3 regions of the Luteococcus sp. genome follow, and region 1 is predicted to be linked to each of the others. Evidence: riboswitches for the same ligand, from Rfam matches in the RefSeq annotation. Region 1 holds a riboswitch; each other region holds the start of a gene.
The links. A riboswitch is a leader RNA that binds a small molecule or an ion and turns the genes downstream of it on or off. The one in region 1 is predicted to bind cobalamin.
Positions count from the first base shown of each region.

Region 2: another riboswitch for cobalamin. It lies ahead of cobN (cobaltochelatase subunit CobN); the one in region 1 lies ahead of ACHFFZ_RS03745 (CbiQ family ECF transporter T component).
Region 3: another riboswitch for cobalamin. It lies ahead of mutA (methylmalonyl-CoA mutase small subunit); the one in region 1 lies ahead of ACHFFZ_RS03745 (CbiQ family ECF transporter T component).

Region 1 covers NZ_JBHWOO010000065.1:8,827-11,017, forward strand. The annotation lists gene ACHFFZ_RS03745 (CbiQ family ECF transporter T component) at 1-924, opposite strand, end outside; cobalamin riboswitch at 953-1,104, opposite strand; gene ACHFFZ_RS03750 (glycosyltransferase family 2 protein) at 1,100-2,134, shown strand; gene ACHFFZ_RS03755 (polysaccharide deacetylase family protein) at 2,131-2,191, shown strand, end outside.
Region 2 covers NZ_JBHWOO010000102.1:14,574-16,764, reverse strand. The annotation lists gene cobO (cob(I)yrinic acid a,c-diamide adenosyltransferase) at 1-308, shown strand, start outside; gene ACHFFZ_RS06320 (hypothetical protein) at 488-778, opposite strand; gene ACHFFZ_RS06315 (hypothetical protein) at 788-1,039, opposite strand; cobalamin riboswitch at 1,151-1,274, shown strand; gene cobN (cobaltochelatase subunit CobN) at 1,270-2,191, shown strand, end outside.
Region 3 covers NZ_JBHWOO010000290.1:3,305-5,495, reverse strand. The annotation lists gene ACHFFZ_RS16310 (DUF6918 family protein) at 69-500, shown strand; cobalamin riboswitch at 667-908, shown strand; gene mutA (methylmalonyl-CoA mutase small subunit) at 992-2,191, shown strand, end outside.

The sequences.
Region 1 (2,191 bases):
GGTGACGGCCAGCCGACGACCCGAGACACGGATCCCCAGCCAGGCCAGCACTCCCCCGCAGCCCAGCGCCAGCCATGACCACGGCGAGGAGTTGGGCACGCCGAGCAGCAGGAAGGTGCCGAGGGTGACCAGCACCAGCGAGCCGAGCAGGGCGACGGTGGTGCCGCGGCCCACGGGCTGGCCGCTGTGGGTGCGTCCGTAGCCGCGCGACTCCATGCCCGCGGCCAGCTGCAGGGAACGGTCGATGGCGTCCTCCAGCACTGGCGCGACCACCTCGCGCACCGCCCGCCAGCCAGTGGACCGACCCCCGCGCAGGCGACGGGCCCGTCGCACCCGCTGGATGCTCTCCACCAGCTGGGGTGCGACGCTGAGGGCCACCACCAGCGCGACGCTGAGCTGGTACAAGGCGGGTGGCACGGCGCGCAGGGCACGCCGCGGATTGGCCAGCGAGTTGGCGGCGCCGACGCACAGCAGGATGCCGGCCAGCCGCAGCGAGTCGTAGAGGGTGAACAGCAGGGCGTCGAGGGTGACCTCACCGCCCAGGCGGATCCCGGCGGCCCAGCCGGGCAGCTGCAGGTTGGGCAGGGTGAACAGCACCTGGCCGCTGCGGTTGACGCCCATCACCACTTGGAAGAACATCCGCAGGCCGATCACCACCAGCGCCAGCCACAGGTAGACGCCGGCCGAGCGGGCCCAGGGGGCGGCGGTGCGGCGCTCCAGCACCACGATCCACACCGTCGTGACCACCAGCAGCACCAGCAGCGGATTGGTCACCAGGCTCACCGCCACGGCCGCGCCGATCGCCCAGGCCCACCAGGCCATCGGGTGCACGAGCCGGCCGAGCTTCCGCACCGGGGGTGCGTCGAGCACGGCACCCTGCCCCCGTGACAGGACATCGTGCGGGGTGACGGCGCGCGCCGGCATCGGGTCTCCTTCCGCAGCCTCGACGGTTCTGGTGAGTCCGGTCGAGGGCAGGCATTCCGGCTCGGGAGCGCAGCTCCGTGACGGTTGCGGGTCAGCTCCGGACTTGCACCGGATTCCCCTGTCGACGACCCGGCCACGCTACTGGACGGGTGGGACGAAGCCATATTCTTGGACGATGCACGAGACCCAGCAGAGCCTGCACGCCACCATCGGCGTGCTCACCTTCCACCGGCCCGAACAGATCGTCCAGACCGTCGAAATGCTGCACCAGCAGCTTTCCGCGCTACAGGCACCGTGGAGCGGCGAGGTGCTGGTGGTGGACAACGACCCGGCCGGCAGTGGACGTGATGCCGTGGAGGCGATGGGACTGGACCGGGTGCGGTTCGTGGTGGAGCCGACCCCCGGGATCGCGGCGGCGCGCAATCGTGCGCTCGACGAGGCCCAGTCCTCGGCCGGCCGCCAGGACGGGGTCGAGGGGGGCAGCGACGTGCTGCTCTTCCTCGACGACGACGGCCGTCCCGGGCCGGGATGGCTGCAGCTGATGCTTGACTGCTGGCTGGCCAGCCGGCCGGCCGCCGTCGCCGGTTTCGTCGACACCCGCTACCCCGGTGAGGTGGACCCGTGGATCCACGCCGGGGGTTTCTTCACCCGCCGCCGCTGGGAGTCGGGGCGGGAGCTGCCGGCCGCGGCCTGCGGCAACCTGCTGCTCGACCTGCACCAGCTGGGCGCGCGGCGCTTCTCCACCGGCCTGGGGATGGGTGGTGGCGAGGACACGCTGCTCACCCGCCAGATCGTCGCCGCCGGTGGGCGCATCGTCGCCTGCCCCGAGGCGGTCGTGGTGGACCTGGTGACCACCGACCGGATGACCCGCCAGTGGGTGCTGCTGCGCTCGCTGAGCCACGGCAACACCCACGGCGTACTGACGCTGATGCTGGCCGGGGACCGGTTGGCCCGTCCGAAGCTGCTGGCCGGTGGCCTGGGCCGAATGGTCGCCGGGGGCGGACGGTCGCTGCTGGGACGCGCCCGCCACGACCTCACCCACCAGGCCCGCGGCAGCCGCGCCGCGGCCCGTGGCGCCGGCATGGTGCTGGCCGCTGCCGGCCTGCGCTACCAGGAATACGTGCGTGACGGTGGCTGGCGCGAGCGCCTGGCGCCGATCCCCGACGACCTTCGCCCACAGTCCGCCCACCGCAAGGAGAGCTCCCGATGACCACCTCGTCCCGCGTCAAGCAGCTGGTCCGTGGCCCGCTGGAGGCCGCAGCCGGCC
Region 2 (2,191 bases), on a different contig from region 1:
CGACGAAGGAGGTGGACCACGTCGCCATGAGCAAGGAGGGCTGGGCGCGGATCAGTGAGCAGCTCGCCAACCAGACCCATGATCTCTATGTGCTCGACGAGTTCAGCTATGTGCTGGCCAATGGCTGGCTGGACGTCGACGAGGTGCTCGAGACCCTCGCCAACCGCCCCGGCACCCAGCACGTCGTGATGACCGGACGACGGATGCCACAGCAGGTGCTTGACGCCGCCGACCTGGTGACCGAGATGACCAAGGTGAAGCACCCCTTCGACACCGGGGCGAAGGGCCAGGCGGGCATCGAGTGGTGAGACCGCCGTCGTAGCCCGCCAAAACAGACGCAATGGGCCCTCTGGAAGGTTCAAAACCAGTTGGCCCTCCACATTTCGTCTGTTTCCGCGCGGCAATGCCCGGGCAGGCTTTCCCCCGCACCGGCCACCGACCCTCGGACTGTCTCCGGATGGTGCCGACAAGCCGCTCGGATGCGCCGTCAGCTGCTGGCTGTCGGCGAAGTCCCGGGCGCGCGGCGCACCCACACGAGCATCGCGATTGCCCCTGCCACCCCTGGAACCGCCTCCCCGGTGAAGATGACCGAGCCCGGATCAAAGCCCAAGTGCCACTGCCATGCCCACCTCTCTCCGAAAGCGAGCACAGCGACGAGAAGGGGGACCAACGCATTGGGGTGCTGCCGCCACCATCCTCCCAGCGCGCCCATGACCGGACCGCTGATGAGTCCGAGCACGAAGTACTTGAAGCCGTAGCGGCCCACGTACTCGAGCATGATGCCTGGCTACCATGAAGACACACCCGCCGAAGCTGGGATGTAGTAGGCCACGAGAGCGGCCTGGGTGATCATGAGCCCCCATGCCGCGCCCTTGCCCAGGCGTCCCGTTCGCCAGCCGAACCACAGCGGAATCAGCAACCAGGTCGACGACACATTCGAAACCCACAAGGCATCCCAGGTGTCGAGCGACAGGATAGCGCCCAGGCCGAAGACCAACAGCAGTGTGATGACCACGTCCGGGATCAGGTGTCGCCTCATGACAGGAGTAGGGCGCCGGACAGTACCCACCCCGCCGCGAAAACAGACGCAATAGGCCCTTTGGAAGGTTCAAAAGCACATGATGCGCCACAATTCGTCTGTTTCCGCGCGGCAATGGCCAGGGAGCCCGTTCCCGCTAGGCTTGCCGCAGCCCACGGCCCAGGAACCCGGTGCAAGCCCGGGGCGGTTCCGCCACTGTGACAGCCAGACACTGGACGTCGGGTGAGTCCATGCCCACGTTCCGGAGCGAGAACTCCGGGGGAGGAGACGCGCCGATGCGCATCGCCCTGCTGTCCACGTCCGACACCGACCTGCTCTCGGCCCGCGCCAGCGGCGCCGACTACTTCCTGGCCAATCCCGCCCGCCCCGCCCACCAGCAGATGGCCGAGCAGATCGAGGCCTGCGACCTGGTGGTGGCCCGCATCCTCGGCGGCCCGCAGGACCTGTGCGACGGATTCCGCCGCATCGCCGGCACCCGGCCGATGGTGGTGCTCGGCGGCGAACAGGAGCCCAGCGCCCAGCTGATGGAGCTCTCCAGCGTCCCGATCGGCGTCGCCGCCGAGGCCCACCGCTACCTGGCCGAGGGCGGCCCGGAGAACCTGGCCCAGCTGCACGCCTTCCTGTCCGACACGGTGCTGCTCACCGGCGAGGGATTCGAGCCCCCGCAGCCGATCCCGAGCTGGGGCGAGCCGTCCTGGTGGGAGTCGCCCACCGAGCAGCCCGGGCAGCCCGCCCTCCCCCGCGTCGGCGTCCTCTACTACCGCGCCCACGAGACCAGCGGCAACACCGACTTTGCCCGCGAGCTGTGCTCCGCCATCGACGCCACCGGGCATGCCACCGCGGTCCCGGTCTTCGCCGGCTCGCTGCGCCAGGCCCCCGACGAGCTCTACGGCTTCCTCGGCACCCTGGATGCGCTCATCGTGACGGTGCTGGCCGCCGGAGGCTCCACCCCGGCCACTGCCCAGGCCGGCGGGGACGACGAGGCCTGGGACGTCGCCCGGATGGCGGCCCTCGACATCCCCGTCTTCCAGGGGCTGTGCCTGACCAGCAGCCGCGCTGACTGGGAGGCCAGCGACGACGGCGTCACCCCGATGGACTCGGCCACCCAGATCGCCATCCCCGAGTTCGACGGCCGCATCATCGCCGGTCCCT
Region 3 (2,191 bases), on a different contig from region 1:
AAGAATGCACCTGTCCGCCCGTGGCCCCAGGGCTCCAGCCCGGCCACAGACCGAGCGAAAGGCTTGCCATGAGCTTCACCGATTCCCTGCTGGACCCCGCCAAGCGCCCCCAGGTGGTGCAGTCGCTGTCCACCGTGATCGACCAGGAGGTCGAGTCGAAGAGCGGTCTGGGCGGGATGGCCCTCAAGACCGCCTTCGCCAGCGCGAAGAAGATGAAGGAGGGCATCGTCCCCAAGGCCACCGACGCGATGCTGCCCGAGATCGCCGCCGCCCTGGCCCCCTACTGGGATGCCAAGGGCGGGCAGGACTTCGGCAGCTACCTGTCGAGCCGCTCCTCCGAGGTGGCCGACGCGCTGCTGGCCCTCGCCGACGCCAAGGCGGCCTCGCCCGACAATGCCGCGCTGGCCAAGGTCTACAAGCCGATCCGCGGCAAGGCCAAGGGCTGTGTCGAGGAGGCCCTGCCCCGGCTGGCGGCCGCCCTGACGCCCTACGTCGCCTGAGCCACTGCCCTGGCGCGAGGATCGGCCCCGGTTCCCCACGCGGGATCCGGGGCCGATCGACATCTGGGCTGGTCACCGACTTGTGATCTATTTCACAAGCAATTCACCTGTGGTTTGGCCACATTGGGAAATCATGGCCCCTCCTGCCCACGCGGACCTTGCCCCGGGTAGTCTTGGCATTGCTGGTTCGGCCTGCTCCGGCAGGTCGTCGCAAGAGGGAATCCGGTGCAAGACCGGAACTGTCCCGCAGCGGTGAATGGGAACGACGCCACCCGTCGGGCCCGCGAGTGATCGTGGACCGGACGTCAAGCACTGGGCCTGGCCTGGGAAGCGGTGGCCGAGGAAGGCACTCCCCCGGGAGTGAGGCGCCCATGAGTCCGAAGACCTGCCAGCAGGCACCGCGCCAGCCAGGTGCGGGGCGTCACAGGCCGAGGAGCACAACGTCAGGTCGTCCACACGGGCGACGACACCCTCATCGGAGCAGGAGTCCCATGACAACGATCGAGCCGGACGCCCGCGTCGGCGCAGGCGAGCTGAAGCTCGCCGGCGACTTCGCGAAGCCGGACATGGACCAGTGGCAGGCAGCTGTCGCCAAGGTCCTCAACCGCGGGCGACCCGAAGACAAGCAACTCAGTGGCGAGCAGTCGATCTCGCGCCTGCGCACCAGCCTGGTGGACGGCATCGAGATCGAGCCGATCTACACCCTGGCCGACGCACCCGAGAAACTCGGCGCCCCCGGTGTCGCCCCCTTCACGCGCGGCACGACGGTCCGCAATGGCGAGATGGATGCCTGGGACGTGCGCGCCCTCCACGAGGACGGCAATGCGGAATACACCCGCAAGGCCGTGCTGGCCGACCTGGAGCGCGGTGTCACCAGCCTGTGGCTGCGCCTGGACCCCGACGCCATCGCCGCCAAGGACCTCACCGACGACCTGGCCGACGTGATGCTCGAGCTGGTCAAGGTCGAGGTCTCCAGCCGCACCGACCAAGAGGCCGCCGCCGAGGCCCTGCTGGGCGTCTACGAGGGCAGCGACAAGCCCAAGAACCACCTCAGCCTGAACCTGGGCCTCGACCCGATCGGCCTGGCCGCCCTCAACGGTGGCACCCCGGACCTGTCGAAGCTCGCCGACTGGGTCAAGCGCCTTGAGGGCATGCCCAAGAGCCGCGCGATCGTGGTCGACGCCACCATCTGGCACAACGCCGGCGCCGGTGACGTCCACGAGCTGGCCTACGCACTGGCCACCGGCGTCGAGTACGTCCGGGCCCTGGCCAGCCAGGGTGTGGGCGTCGACGAGGCCTTCGAGACGATCAACTTCCGCGTCTCGGCCACGACCGACCAGTTCGCCACCATCGCCCGCCTGCGTGCGCTGCGCACCTGCTGGTCGCGCATCGGCGAGGCCTTCGGCGTGACGGAGTCCAAGCGCGGCGCCCGCCAGCACGCGGTCACCTCGTGGCGCGAGATCACCCGCGACGACCCCTATGTCAACATGCTGCGCGGCACGATCAGCACCTTCGGTGCCGCCATCGGTGGCGCCGAGGCGATCACGGTGCTGCCCTTCGACACCGCCTGGGGCCTTCCCGGTGACTTCAGCCGCCGCATCGCCCGCAACACGCAGATCGTGCTGGCGGAGGAGTCCAACATCGGCCGCGTCAACGACCCGGCCGGCGGCTCCTGGTACGTCGAGACGCTG